DNA from 4 places in the Ferdinandcohnia salidurans genome. Region 1 is predicted to be linked to each of the others. Evidence: riboswitches for the same ligand, from Rfam matches in the RefSeq annotation. Region 1 holds a riboswitch; each other region holds the start of a gene.
What was found. Region 1 has a riboswitch for thiamine pyrophosphate ahead of ACFSFW_RS22895 (thiamine phosphate synthase). Riboswitches for the same ligand answer to the same signal wherever they lie in the genome.
Positions count from the first base shown of each region.

Region 1 (3,566 bases):
TGCCGAAATCGAAAACGTTTGTTGTAAATTGCGGAAATGTGATTGATTTTTATGACTTTAGAGGCGAAAATAATGGAGAAAAAGATAGAATTTTAGTTTATGAAATGGATTAATCATTCTATTATGTAGGAATCGCCGAGTTTACTCTCATTAGCGGAAAATACTGCCACTATTCCAGATTTACTGCCACTATTTGAAAAAAACTGCCACTATTTGAAAAATACTGCCACTACAAAAAAAGACACCCAGCCAGGGTGCCTTACAAATAGTATATGCATATTACAGGAAACCTGTTTACTTCGCCTTCAACTGCTCAAACAATCTCGCTACGTTCACAACCCCAACATTTTTATATTTTCCGAGGATTACAAGCTCTTTAGGAAGTTGGCCAACAGTATGGATTCCGTCTTCGTTTAATTGTTTAATAAGGCTTGGTACCCCTTTGAACTCGTCTGTGGTGAGAGGGATTTTTTTAAGAGAATCGGTTAGAATCAAGTAATCTGCTTTGTAAAATAAAAAGAGTTCTCCCGGCCGTTCGAAAGTTACTTTTCTACGAATCTCTTCTTCTTCAATAAAGATTTTCAGTTCTTCGAAAAATTGCTTATCGTTGTTTTCATTAAAACGTTTCACATGTTTATGCAAGTCTTCGAGATTACCAGGCAATTCGCTCATAATACGTGCTTGCTGCTCTGCACCTAATCTAATTAAAAAGGTCTCAGATTTATCAAATCGTTGTGGTAACAAAAAGGCATCGCGTAGAAAATAAGGAAGTTCCAGCGTCTCCCCTCTATATTCGATCGTACGAATCGTTGTGTAACCTGGCTCTGCCATTTTGGCTGGAGTAGCTTCTGTTGTATCAGCAACCTCATCTTGAGCCTTTTTATCAGGTGTCCCCTTTTTCATCGAAGCAACTAATACATCCTCTAGAGATTTCAATCGAAGCTCCAATTCGCTAATATCATAACGTTCTTCCTTTGGAGTGGTTGGATCCTGATAGGCTGGGACTTCTATCGATAATGAGGTATACACTTCAACAAACCATCTGACAATCTGGTAAATCGCTTCCCATGATAAAAGTGCTTCCGAATAACGAAACTTTCGTTTGTCATGTGAGGCCTGATTTCCAAGCTGACGAACTAAATGTAGGGCGTCTCTTATTTCTGTAGTCAGGATTCCCTCATTATCTAAAAGAGTGAGTCTTTCCTTTAATGTAATACGTGGGTTTTCATTCATTTTTTCATATTCCATCACTTGCTGTAGAATATTCTCAATAAGTACCCTTGAGTGAGTTAACATTGTACGCGGACTAGTAAAGATGGTATGTTCCAATTCCCCCGCTAGAAATGCTAATTCTTTGGAAATGGGTTCTAGAAATCTATAAAAATACTCAGATGAGTTCATGTCATGTTGTTCCTTTCTAAGATGCAAAATGAAGGCCTGAATCAGGTTATAGAGACTCAGGCCGTCTGGAGATTCTTTCATTTTAGGTGAAAAACAGATGACAATCAAGGATGTTATTTGAATTCGGCTATTTGCGAATGTTTAGTAAAATTCCAATTTACTTAAAAACATTCACCATTAGGAGGAAAGCGAAAAACTGGGACAAGGGACCTGTCCCTGTGGTCCCTTGGAAACATATCCCTTTTCAAATGGACGGAATTGTGTTAATTTTAGGGTATAAGTTAATATTTTGTATTTTCACTAGGGGAACTCTTGATAAGAGCTGAGAAAAAAGTAGTGTACTTTGAAACCCTCATTACCTGAACAGGCTTGTACCTGCGTAGGGATGTGGTTAAGGCAATCTTTTTTTATGTGTATACATAACAACCACTTTCCTACTTTGGAGAGTGGTTTTTTGTTGTGCTTTAACCGTTCTATTCCTTTTTTTGCGGAGCAAGTTGTTAGAGAAAAAGGAGTAATTCGATGAAATTAATTGCTGTGACCGATGATCGGCAATCCGTTAACGCTGTTGCTGAAAAAATTATCGCGATTAAAGATGTAATGGATTATGTGCAGATTCGAGAGAAATCAAAATCTGTTCGAGAGATTGTGGCATTAGTCGATTATTTACTAACCAATGGTGTAAAGAAAGAGAAAATCATCATGAATGACCGCCTTGATGTTGCGTTATGTATGGATATTTCTACTGTCCACTTACCTGAACATGGCCACCCTGTAAAAATGGTGAAAGAACGATACCCGCACATAAGAGTCGGTTGTAGTGTTCATTCCTTTGAAAAAGCAAAAGAAGCTGAGGCAAATGGAGCGGATTACGTCCTATATGGGCATTGCTTTGAAACAAATAGCAAACAAGGACTTCCTCCTAACGGAGTTGAGCCTCTTTTACAAATGAAAAAGGAACTGAGCATCCCTGTTTATGCAATTGGTGGCATTTCGTTAGAAACATTACCATCCATCCAAGCTGTTGGGGCGGACGGTGTGGCGGTCATGTCCAGTATTTTTGCGGCAGAAGATCCTTATTCCATTACAAAAAAATTCAGTGAGGCGATTCACAATGAAAAGTAGTTATGAAGTAGTTGTAATAGGTGGTGGAATTATTGGTTGTTCAATTGCCTATTATTTAGCCGAGGCACAAATGGATGTTGCTCTATTTGATGGGGGACAAATTGGTGCGAAAACAACAAAGGCTGCTGCTGGCATGCTAGGTGCTCATTCAGAAAGCGATGGTGATTTCTCCCTCTTCTTCCCTTTTGCAAGGTCGAGTCAAGTTGAGTACATACGATTAAAAGATGAGCTCTTTGATTTAAGTGGTATTGATATTGGATACCGAAATGGCGGCATTTTAAAGCTAGCATTCACTGAAAAAGAAATGCAAGACCTCCATTCACTTTTAAAACAACCAACTGTAAAAGAGTTGTGTCGGCAAGAAGTCCAATGTATGGAACCCGAGATTAGCGATAACGTTTTAGGTGCTGCCTATATCGCAGATGATGTGAACGTGATTCCAACAAGTACGTGTGAGGCTTTTGCCAAAAGCGCCCTAGTGCTTGGCGCTTCTATTTTTGAAAGCTGCCACGTCTATGGAATCGAGAAAGTTGGAAGCAACTATATCGTGAGAACAGCAAAAGGCAATGTTCAAGCAAAGCACGTCGTGATTGCAACGGGTGTCTATAGTAATCATCTTTTTCAAAATCTAGGAATCTCTGAACAACTGTCACCTGTAAAAGGAGAAAGTATCATTGTTCAGTACGAGAAGCCTCTTTTACAACACACGTTGTTTCATGACAAATCCTATATCGTTCCTAGAAATAACGGGAAGCTTGTGATCGGGGCAACGATGATTCCAGATGACTGGAGTGATTCGATTAGCCTAGATAGTGTTCAGAGTTTAATTAAAAAAGCAAAAACGATGCTCCCCTCCTCTGCTAACTGGAGGATCGAAGGATTTACATCTGGACTAAGACCAACCACCTTTGATGGTCATCCATTTATCGGCAGACATCCTGAAGAGGAACGGATTTTGATTGCGTGTGGCCATTTTCGAAATGGGATTCTCCTTGCACCTTCAACTGGGAAAATGATACGTGATCTACTTTTAAATAAAG
Region 1 covers NZ_JBHUEK010000034.1:123,806-127,371, forward strand. The annotation lists gene ACFSFW_RS22890 (DUF4145 domain-containing protein) at 295-1,401, opposite strand; TPP riboswitch at 1,694-1,804, shown strand; gene ACFSFW_RS22895 (thiamine phosphate synthase) at 1,924-2,526, shown strand; gene thiO (glycine oxidase ThiO) at 2,516-3,566, shown strand, end outside.

Region 2 (3,566 bases), on a different contig from region 1:
ACGTGGTCTGCTTTCAGATGTATCCCAGCTGCTTGTCACCAACTCCTGTTTTTCCAGACGGCGAAGCAAAGGATATAACGTACTTTGGTCAATGGCGATACCTGAACCCTCTAATAATTGGACTAGGGAATATCCATATTGGGGGGTTCGTAATTGACTCAAAACAGCTAGTGTCAACGTTCCTCTTCTAAGTTCAGTCATTAATGAGTTAAATAAATCACTCATTCACCCACCTCATTTTTTAATACTATATGATGTACAGTATTTGATTTATACTATGTATCGTACACTATTGTGGTGACGAAAGCAATTCTTCTTTTTAAAATTAGGTGTATTCATTAAATCGCATTATTAGGGATAAAATAAATTTCAACAAGTGAAAAAGGAGTTTTTTAGATGGATGCTTCACAAGTGATACTAAGGATCGCTCTTGGTTTTGTGGTGTTGTTTGTACTTGCAAGAATAATGGGAAGAAAAGAAATCAGTCAAATGACGTTTTTTAATTTTGTTTCGGCGATTGCAATTGGTTCCATCGCAGCCAATTTTGTGCTTAGTTCAGATCTTAGTATATCTAATGGAATATTAGCGTTGATAGGGTGGAGTGTTTTTACAATTGCAATGGGTTTTATTGATATAAAGTTTAAAAAAGCAAGGAAAATAACAACAGGGGAACCAATCATTGTGATAAAAGAAGGAAAGGTAATGGAGAATTCCCTTCGTTCGACTCGATTAGATATGGATGCTCTTAATTCATTATTAAGACAAAAAGGGTACTTTTCAATTAAAGATGTTCATTATGCCATTTTTGAAACTAGTGGACAACTTTCGGTGATGCCCTACGAACATAAAATGCCTTTCACAAAAGAAGATGCTCATGTTCAGAGCAACCCCTCTGTGTACCCAATTTCTACCGAGGTTATATCAGACGGTACGATAAACAATGTGAATCTTACCAGACTAAATTTAGATACGAACTGGCTAAACCAACAATTAAAAAATGCAGGAGTGACGGATGTATCTGAAGTCTTCTACGCAGAACTACAGAAAGATGGGACTCTTTACATAGACAACAAAGACGACAATATGTTGCATTAAGAACCATAGGGACGGTTCCTGTGGTCCCTGATTTTCGAGGGAGCCACTAGAACCGTCCCCGTGGTTCTGTTATAATAGACTCAAATTGAATAAATGTAGGGGAGCTCACACTTGTGGGCTGAGAGTAAGCGAAATGTAGCTTTGACCCTTTACCTGATTTGGATAATGCCAACGTAGGGAATGTGTGTAAGTATGACGATTCATGCGGTATATCTATTTTCAGGTATACCGCATTTTTTATTTGAATGGAGGATAACCATGTTTGAGCAAATCTTAAAAAACGTTAGGCAACATACGCCGCTTGTCCATAATATTACAAACTATGTGACGGTTAATGATGTGGCAAATATCGTCCTTGCATGTGGAGGTTCACCCATTATGGCGGACGATCCGAAAGAAGTGGCGGATATTACAAGCATTTGCAATGCGCTTGTGATTAATATCGGTACTTTAAATGAGAGAACGATAGAATCTATGATTTTAGCAGGGAAAGCAGCAAACAAACTAGGGCATCCTGTAATTTTGGATCCAGTGGGAGCAGGTGCGTCTAGCTTACGAACCAATACTGTCTATCGACTTTTAAATGAGGTACAATTTGCTGTTATCAGAGGAAATTTATCGGAAATAAAAACAGTACATGCAGGTAGTGGGAATACAAAAGGTGTGGATGCAGCTGCAGAAGACGTCATCAACGAAGGTAATCTCGATGAAATGGTTCAGTTTGCAAAGCAGGTAAGTAAACAAACAGGTGCAGTCATTGCAATCACAGGTGCTATTGATATTGTTGCGAATACGGATGATGCTTTTGCGGTCAGAAACGGTCACCCAATGATGTCAAAAATCACAGGGACAGGCTGTATGCTTACTTCTGTTGTAGCTGCTTATGGTGGAGCGAATCCTGGTGACATTTTAAACAGTACAGCCGCAGCGGTGAGTGCGATGGGATATTGCGGTGAATTGGCCCATCAAAAAGTAGAAGAAACGAACTCAGGAACTTCATCATTCCGTATGTACTTGATTGATGCGATGAGTAAACTAGATTTTACACAATTACAAGGTGGTATGAACATTGAAAATCGATAAAAAATGTATGCAACTATATGCAGTAACAGACCGTGCCTGGACAGGCAGCCAAACCTTAGTTGAACAAGTGGAAACAGCATTAAAAGGTGGCATCACATTCCTTCAACTTAGAGAAAAAAATCTGGGGTATGATCATTTTTTACAAGAAGCTATTGAACTTAAAATGTTAACGGCTTTCTATGATGTTCCTTTTGTTATTAACGATAATGTTGAAATTGCGCAAGCTTGTGATGCAGATGGTGTGCATGTTGGGCAAGAGGATATGCCGGTTGAAAAGGTACGTGAAATGATTGGGCCAAATAAAATTCTCGGTGTGTCGGCTCAAAATGTAGAACAAGCGATTGCTGCTGAAAAAGCGGGTGCAGATTATCTTGGAATTGGTTCAGTATTTCCAACAGGTACAAAAAAAGACGCGAAACCGATGACATTCGAAACTGTTCAAGAAATTTGTAAGAGCGTTTCGATTCCCATTGTTGCAATTGGTGGGATTAATAAAACGAATATTTTAGAGTTGACTGGAAGTGGGGTAGACGGTGTTGCGGTAGTATCGGCAATCTTTGCACAGTCCGATATCCTTGCTGCAACAAAGGAATTACAAGAGCTTTCAGCTAAGATGTTAGGGAGTGAAGGATAATGAAAAAGGTATTGACGATTGCTGGCTCTGATTGTAGTGGGGGAGCGGGTATTCAGGCAGATATTAAAACAATTACTGCCCATAATATGTATGCAATGAGTGCCATTACGGCTCTTACTGCTCAAAATACAACTGGCGTATACGGAGTTCTTGATTCGACTCCTGAATTTGTGGGGCAACAGCTGGATTGCATCATGACTGATATTTTTCCTGATAGTGTAAAAGTTGGGATGGTGTCATCACCTGAAATCATCCATAAAATCGTGGAAAAATTAGAAGAATATAAGCCTTCAAATATAGTAGTCGATCCAGTCATGATATCAACAAGTGGAAGTAGACTTTTGAGTGAATCGGCAATGGACGCCTTGATTAGTCAATTAATTCCGCTAGCTACGATTATTACACCAAACATTCATGAGGCTGAGGCGCTTGGCGAGATGGAGATTACCTCGAAGGAAGACATGCAAGTGGCTGCCCAAAAATTGTCCGAAACCTATAAAGGTGCCATTTTAATTAAAGGTGGCCATCTTGAAGATACAGCGGATGATCTATTATATAGTAATGGCGAGTTTACATGGTTCCCAGGAGAACGTATTAGTAACCCGAACACACATGGCACAGGTTGTACGCTTTCATCAGCGATTGCTTGTAACTTAGCAAAAGGCCATGATATTAAAACAAGTATACAGGAAGCAAAACAATATATTACGGGAGCAATAGAAGCGGGACTTGATCTTGGAAAAGGTAGTGGACC
Region 2 covers NZ_JBHUEK010000009.1:30,134-33,699, forward strand. The annotation lists gene ACFSFW_RS06845 (PadR family transcriptional regulator) at 1-225, opposite strand, end outside; gene ACFSFW_RS06850 (YetF domain-containing protein) at 397-1,095, shown strand; TPP riboswitch at 1,183-1,292, shown strand; gene thiM (hydroxyethylthiazole kinase) at 1,354-2,178, shown strand; gene thiE (thiamine phosphate synthase) at 2,165-2,812, shown strand; gene thiD (bifunctional hydroxymethylpyrimidine kinase/phosphomethylpyrimidine kinase) at 2,812-3,566, shown strand, end outside.
Region 2: linked by a shared signal. The riboswitch ahead of thiM (hydroxyethylthiazole kinase) and the one ahead of ACFSFW_RS22895 (thiamine phosphate synthase) in region 1 are both predicted to bind thiamine pyrophosphate.

Region 3 (3,566 bases), on a different contig from region 1:
TTGTAGACCTCATGTTATCCAAAGGCGTATATTTGAAACCTCCACAAGTAGCAATCGATAGTGAGGTGGAATATGCTAAAAACTTCATGTATCTCAATGGTTTTATTGGTAGTTCAAGACCTTTAAACGCTGCTGAGATAGCTAATCTTTCAAGGATTATCTATAGGGGACAGTTTTCAAAGATGATTTTTGTTACTTTTAGTAAATTAGCCCAAAAAAAAGATTTGAAACAACACTTTGGAAAAGGCAGAGATGGGATCGAAAAAGTTCTACATTCACTTCAAGAAGTTCTTGAAGAAGAAAATATTCCGATTTCAGCTTCAGGAGACTATCAAATTTCGAATATAGAGATATCTCCTTTTTCCGATAAATTAATGTTGTTTTTTGCTAATACTTGTTTAGGTATATTCTGTTTTACTATGGTAAATCAAGCTATGACTTCCAGTTTACGAACGGATATAGTTGCAAAATTAGATAAAATATCAGATGATATGAAAAAGTTTTATGGAATGGGCTTACTGTTAGCGATAAAAGAAAAATGGTTTGAACAACCTCCCCAAGCAGTAGATAGAAAAGTATAAGACTAGTTAGCCTAATAAAGGACTAGGAAATTTAATTTCCTAGTCCTTTTTGCACGATAAAAAATCTTCATGTTTTCACATTGAATTATATATATATAAATGATGGAATTATTAATGGACTTAAATAAGATTTAATATCCGACAGGAGATGATTTTTTGAGCACATTCAATCCCGACAAATTATCGGTCGAATACAGGGATAGCGTTACTGCTACAGCACCCATTATTCCAAGATATTACACACTAACACACTCTGATACAACTGCCGAATTATTTTTAACAATAGGCTATCATTATGCCTGGGATAAAATTAATTCGATGAGAGATGAAGTATTAGGTGAATGGAGAACAGATGGAAGTCACTTCCATTACCAGGTTTATTTATATATTGATCAAGGAGAATATAACCTACAAGTTGCAGCAAAGCGAAATGAAATCTTTAGACGTGAATTGCCACTTGCCTTAACAGCTATTCGATACGGAGATCGATTTTTATTCAATGCTTACCCTACTCTTGACCACGCTCCCATCATAGTTACCTTCACTTCTGCCTATCCTCAGTTTGCTAGACATGAAAATTGGGCTACTTTCCAAGATTATTCCATATGAAAGAAATCGAAACTTTGTGGAAATTTTATTACGAAAAAAGGTTCCGTGACTGAACATGTGCACGGAACCTAACCACTTGTCCTATAGATTAATCGGCCACTCCTCAAGATTTTCGGCCATATCCCAGAACATATATTCAAACATACTCGTTTTGACGACGATTTCTTCAAGTACTGCTAAATCTCGCTCTGGTTTTCCGCTTGCGATTTCATTGATAAGCTGCTTACAGTCTTCCGCTAACGCTGAAAACTCATCGGATGAATACATTTTCACCCATTCCCCATAGAATTCATGCTCAACTGCTCCAGGCCATTTGACGAGCTCTTTTCCAATAAAGTTATAGCTCCATGCACAGGCTAGGACTGCAGCGACAACATTTTCTACACCACCAAGTTGCGCTACATTCAACATGTAGCTTGTGTAAGATGTTGTAGTTGATGCAGGTCTAGTCGCCTCGAGCTCTTCTGGAGATATTTCAAACTTTGCGGCATATTGGCGGTGAAGATCCATCTCCATCTCCAACGTACCATGCAAAAGGTTTGCAAAAATGGACATCGTTTTTAAATCCGGGGCCTTCGCACTCCCCAACGCAAAAAGTCTGCAATACTCAATCAGGTACACATAATCCTGCTTCATATAATGCTTAAACTTTCCTTTTCCAACCAACCCTCGCCAATCCCTTTCACGAAAGGATGCTCCAAATACGAATTCCAAATAGGCTCCACTCGATTCCATAAACGATCAGTAAAAAGACTGCTCACTTTCTTGTCCCCTTTCTCCATTTGACCTTGGGGGAGATAAAAAAAACCCATCACTAGTGACTAGAAATGGGTTAGGCAATATATATCGTTTGTTTACACATAACGTGCCAACTCCACTTCCCTACGCTAGTGTTACCTAGATCAGGTTCAAAGGGTCGATATCTCTATCTCTCAGCACAAACATGCTCCCCTAGTCGAATTGTTAGATTATTAAGTTACTAGATACTAGTTAAACATAGCGGATACGAAAAGGCAAGTAAGACATGTCCATTTATCCCGCTTGAGTCAATGGACATGTTCCAGCATCCCGTAAAAAAAACGAGTTGGCATTTATAGCCAACTCATTTTTATCTTAATCATCAAACAATCAATTCATATACTTTGCAACCAGCGCATAGCATCTTTCCCTTGTCATAGTTGCTTGGGTAGCTACATATTCTAAGGTTTCCGTCGAGCCACCTTTATATTTCAATGATGATTCTTTTGCGGTTTCATCTCTATGTTTAATCCAATTTCGTTGTTCTTCTCGTAATTGATTCATTTGTTCAGAGTCAAGCTGTTCATTTAACATTCCATAAATCTCGTTCAATTTTTCATCCCACTTTTTATACCTTGCCGCCTCTTGTTCTTCCAATTCTGCCATTGTTGCTGTATCTTCGGCGTTTCTATCTGCTTCTTCCATTTTATTTAATTCTTTAAGATATGCATCCTTCATACCTTCGGTTATTTCATTCTTGTTACTAGATTTCGATGTCTCGTCATGTTCAGTCGTAGATGGTTCTTTAGATGTCTCTTCTTTGTTTTTAATCTGAGTATTTTCAGGACTCTCAGATTTATTTATTTCACCAGACTTCTCATTGGTAGCTGGTTTTTCCTCTGTTTTTAAATTCGTGCTAGTTTCTGATTCTTCGTTTTCTGGTTTAGCATTTGCCTCATCCGTTGAGTTACTACAAGCAACTAACGAGAAAAATGCTATGATGGTCATTACAGTTAGTAATCGCTGTTTATTTTTCATTACACTGCCTCCTCTACTAAACAGTATATCATAAAATTTTCCAGTAGTTTTTAAGAAAGTTCAAATTATTTGTTAAGCAACTCTCACCTAACCCAAACAAAAAACACTCACATTTGTAAGTGTCCTAAAGACTATATTGTATTCCCTTTTTTCTTAGCATCTGCATCCAAACCAGCACCAATCGCAATGCCGATGCTCATCCCAATCGGCAACCCTAATGCAATATTATCAAAAATCGTTAATCCAAACACCATACCCAAACTCATACCTATAGACATGTATAATGTGAGATACATCCCTTCAGGTACCAACTTATGTTCCTTTTGAAGATGTGCAGCAATTCCTTTGATCACTTGTTTATGATGTTTACTGTCCTTATCAATTTCATCGTCATTCGCTTCCAGTTGAGTAAAATGATTCTTTAAATCAACTAGATGTTGCTGACACTCTTCACAACTTGCCGAAAAAGAATCCAGCTTTTCAACCACTCGTTCACATTTATTTAAATCAAGCTTTTTTGAAAGTTCATTACTTATGGTACTCCTTAGTTTCTCTATATTTGTTTTAATGTCATCTACATGATTTTCCACTATACCACCG
Region 3 covers NZ_JBHUEK010000023.1:8,162-11,727, reverse strand. The annotation lists gene ACFSFW_RS14390 (DUF3231 family protein) at 1-581, shown strand, start outside; gene ACFSFW_RS14385 (staygreen family protein) at 738-1,190, shown strand; partial or broken gene tenA (thiaminase II) at 1,272-1,972, opposite strand; TPP riboswitch at 2,053-2,153, opposite strand; gene ACFSFW_RS14375 (lysozyme inhibitor LprI family protein) at 2,319-2,966, opposite strand; gene ACFSFW_RS14370 (glycine zipper domain-containing protein) at 3,098-3,556, opposite strand.
Region 3: linked by a shared signal. The riboswitch ahead of tenA (thiaminase II) and the one ahead of ACFSFW_RS22895 (thiamine phosphate synthase) in region 1 are both predicted to bind thiamine pyrophosphate.

Region 4 (3,566 bases), on a different contig from region 1:
TTCCCACATCCTGAAGGTCCGAGAATTAATATCTTCTCTCCTTTTTTAATATGGCAAGATAAGTCCTTAAAAAGCAAGGACTTATCTCCAGGAAATGTTAAACGAAGGTTTTCTACAAAGGCAATTGATTCCATATTCGACCCCTTTTATTTTTGATCTAGTGCATCAAAATCACTGCTGGATAGTGGGCGTACAAGTTTTGTTACTCCTGTCATTTCCAACGCACTTACTAGATAGTAAGCAAATACACCGGCAAACAAGATGGAACCTACGAATCTAGCAACTAGGAACAAAATGAGATTCCATGCAGCTAAGTCACCTATTTCTCCATATGCAAAATCCATTATTACTGACCCTAGACAAGAAGCTATAGCTGCCAAGACGACCACAGCAATATTATATTTTTTATATCGAAATAGCATAAACACTGCTTCAGCAAACAGCCCTTGTACAACACCGTACAGCAGAACGGTTAGGCCCCATGGAGACCCTAAAATAAATTCACCTGAGGCAGCTGCAATTTCTGCCAGTAAGGCAACACCCGGTTTACGAATCACAAGATACGCAACAGGCGCTGCAATAAACCACATTCCATAGATTAATTGGTCGGCATGTAGCCCAATGGGCTTTACAACATAATATAAAGAACCCCAAACAATATAAACAATCCCGAATGCAATGGCGATTACGATCGTAACCAAAATATCAGTTAGTTTTAACCCTTTGCTCATTTATACCTCTCCTTTTCTCTTTTGTTCATACAGACATTTTTGCTAGAATAGGCCAGTTTTCTAATTGGTACGCCATTTCCCAAAAGGAGTACTCATATTGACTGCTAATCATAAAATGTTCTTTCATACGGTCTCGATCTTCTTGCGTCGCTTTTTCTGCTAATTTATTTACTCTATCAATCTGTTCTTCTACTAGTTCTTTAAACCAGTCCCCACCATACGCCGCAATCCACTCCTGGTAAATCGGCTCTTCTGGTTTGCAATCTTTAAGTCTTTCACCAATTTCATAATATAGCCAATAGCAAGGTAATAAAGCAGCAATTATATCACCCAAATGGCCAGAATAAGCGGCTCTATACAAGTGTGATGTATATGCATATGCTGTCGGTGCAGGTTTAAAGGTTTTTCTTTCTTCCTCCGTAATCTCAAGTCTCTCCGAAAAACTTTTATGCAGTGCTAGTTCGGCCTCGTAAGTTCCTTGAGCATGAATAGCAAGTCGGTTTGTCGTATGTAAGTCCTCTGCCTTTGCTGCACCTAAAGACTGCACTTTTGCAAAATGAGTTAGGTAATAGGCATCCTGCATGACATAGTAGCGAAAACATTTAATTGGTAATGTACCGTCTCCAATTCCTTTGACAAATGGATGATCAAAACTTGCCTCCCAAATATGGTTTGCCTCTTTACGTATTTCTTCTGAAAATAACATGTTCATTTCTCCTCGCTTTACTGTTATTTACAAAATAAAAAACCACCTTCTTTAACAACGTAAAGAAAGTGGTTTGGATTTAGACATATAAAAAATAAAGAGACCCGTCTACCCACTTCCCTACGCTGGTATCAACCAGATCAGGTTCTAAGGGTCTCAAGGTTATGAAAAATCAATCCTCAATCTCAGCCTTAAAGTAAACGATTTAAAGGTATAAACCCATCCATACATTTACCTTTTTTAAAGGCACCCCTAGTGGAATTACAATTATTTATGCAATTTTTCTTATTTCCAATCATAACATGTTGGAAATAATTATCAAGGCTTTTTTAAGGTTTACTTGTTACTCTACATAAACTGCTGTTCCATATGCAATAATTTCAGATGCATTTTGCATAACAGCTGAGGTTTGCAATCGCATCCCGATTACTGCATTTGCTCCTTTTGCGTTTGCATCTTCCACCATTCGACCAATTGCTTTTTGGCGGGCTTCTTCCAGCATTTCAGTATAATCGGAGATTTCTCCTCCAACAATTGTCTTTAATCCAGCCATAATGTCTTTTCCAATGTGCTTTGACTGAACTGTCCCCCCTCTTACAAATCCTTTTAGTTCTTTTACTTCTTTGCCAGGTACAAAATCAGTAGTCACGATAATCATTTTCGTCATCCTCCTCTTTCTCTCGTTTTCGTTCCCATACTAATAGGGCGAATAATAGAATAATGGCAACCATGTAAAAGGCATAGAATGTCAGTGCCTTTGAAATATCAATGAACAAAAATACAATTCCTACGATTTGTCCTACAATGGCTATCATTAATACAATATATTTTGCAATATCCCTCATCATTCCCTACCTGCTTTACGTCGATAAATTTTTCTAGCAAAAATGAAATAACAAACAAGGGGCATCGGTGTTTGAATTAATCCCCATATTCCCCAAAACCAATAATTATGTCCCCGCTTTCTTGCATCTAAAAATAGCCACAAACCTTGAATAAGTACGATAATCACAACTACTAATAAAAGCAGGGTATTATTCGTATTCATGGACAATCACCCGTTTTCGATAACGAAAGAAGCTATATACTGGCAAGCTAATAGTTGCAATGCCTTGAATGATGATAAATACTAGCGGTAGCTGGAAGAATGCGGATATTAGACATGTCATCAAGAATAGAGCAACCAATATAAATGCGGTTAAATCTCTTCTAAATTTCTTCTTTTGTTTTTGTTGTTCAATTGCAACCATTTGTTCAAATACTTGTAGGTCCGGAGTGAAAACCGAGTAATGATGATCTATTTTAGTAAGAGCTTCATTTATATCTTGAATCGTTTCTTTATCCTCTTCATGTTGTTGTTTGTTGTTTAGTAGGACTAGCTTGTTTTTCTTCATGAGGTTTCAGCTCCTTTCTTACTGTATGGATTCCATTATGTATTCTTGATTTAACAGTACCAATGGCGATATGAAGCATATCAGCGATTTCTTCATACGAATACCCATAATAATGTTTGAGAACAATTGGAATCCGAATTTCATCAGAAAGCCTTCCTAGTGCATTAAGAACATCATTCCAATCCTCAGATTGGTTCTCGAATTGCCACTTCATTTTGCGTAATGCTTGCTCCTGTTGCTGATAATTTTGTTCGCGTTTCTTTTTACGGATATCGTCTATGTATAAGTTCGTCGCAATTGTTATTAGCCATGAGGAGAATTTTGCTTTACCGTTATACATTTTGATTTTTTCCATACTTTTCATCATTGCCTCTTGTGCGATGTCTTCAGCAATATCAGGTTTCATTGTAACTTTTATTAAATACTTAACTAAAAAAGGATAATGCTCTTTAAAAAGCATTGCAAACGCGAGTGAGTCACCACGCTTTGCACTGCGAATTAGTTCCTTTTCATCCATGCATTGAATTCTCCCCCGAGAAGATTTGGTTATTTTTATATTTCGCTAATAGTACGTACGAAGTCATAAAAAAGTTCACTTTCAGTTTTAAAAAGTTTTAATATGTTCATTTTCTACAGTTTAACCCATCCTATCGAATATTACATTCACTCATTTTGACTCAATAATGGAGTTTTCCACTGTTCTTGTCAGAATCATGCTATCATTCGGACTTAAAC
Region 4 covers NZ_JBHUEK010000026.1:124,184-127,749, reverse strand. The annotation lists gene ACFSFW_RS18830 (ABC transporter ATP-binding protein) at 1-134, opposite strand, end outside; gene ACFSFW_RS18825 (ECF transporter S component) at 147-731, opposite strand; gene tenA (thiaminase II) at 757-1,437, opposite strand; TPP riboswitch at 1,538-1,701, opposite strand; gene ACFSFW_RS18815 (YbjQ family protein) at 1,781-2,095, opposite strand; gene ACFSFW_RS18810 (hypothetical protein) at 2,076-2,285, opposite strand; gene ACFSFW_RS18805 (sigmaY antisigma factor component) at 2,282-2,485, opposite strand; gene ACFSFW_RS18800 (YxlC family protein) at 2,472-2,831, opposite strand; gene sigY (RNA polymerase sigma factor SigY) at 2,785-3,348, opposite strand.
Region 4: linked by a shared signal. The riboswitch ahead of tenA (thiaminase II) and the one ahead of ACFSFW_RS22895 (thiamine phosphate synthase) in region 1 are both predicted to bind thiamine pyrophosphate.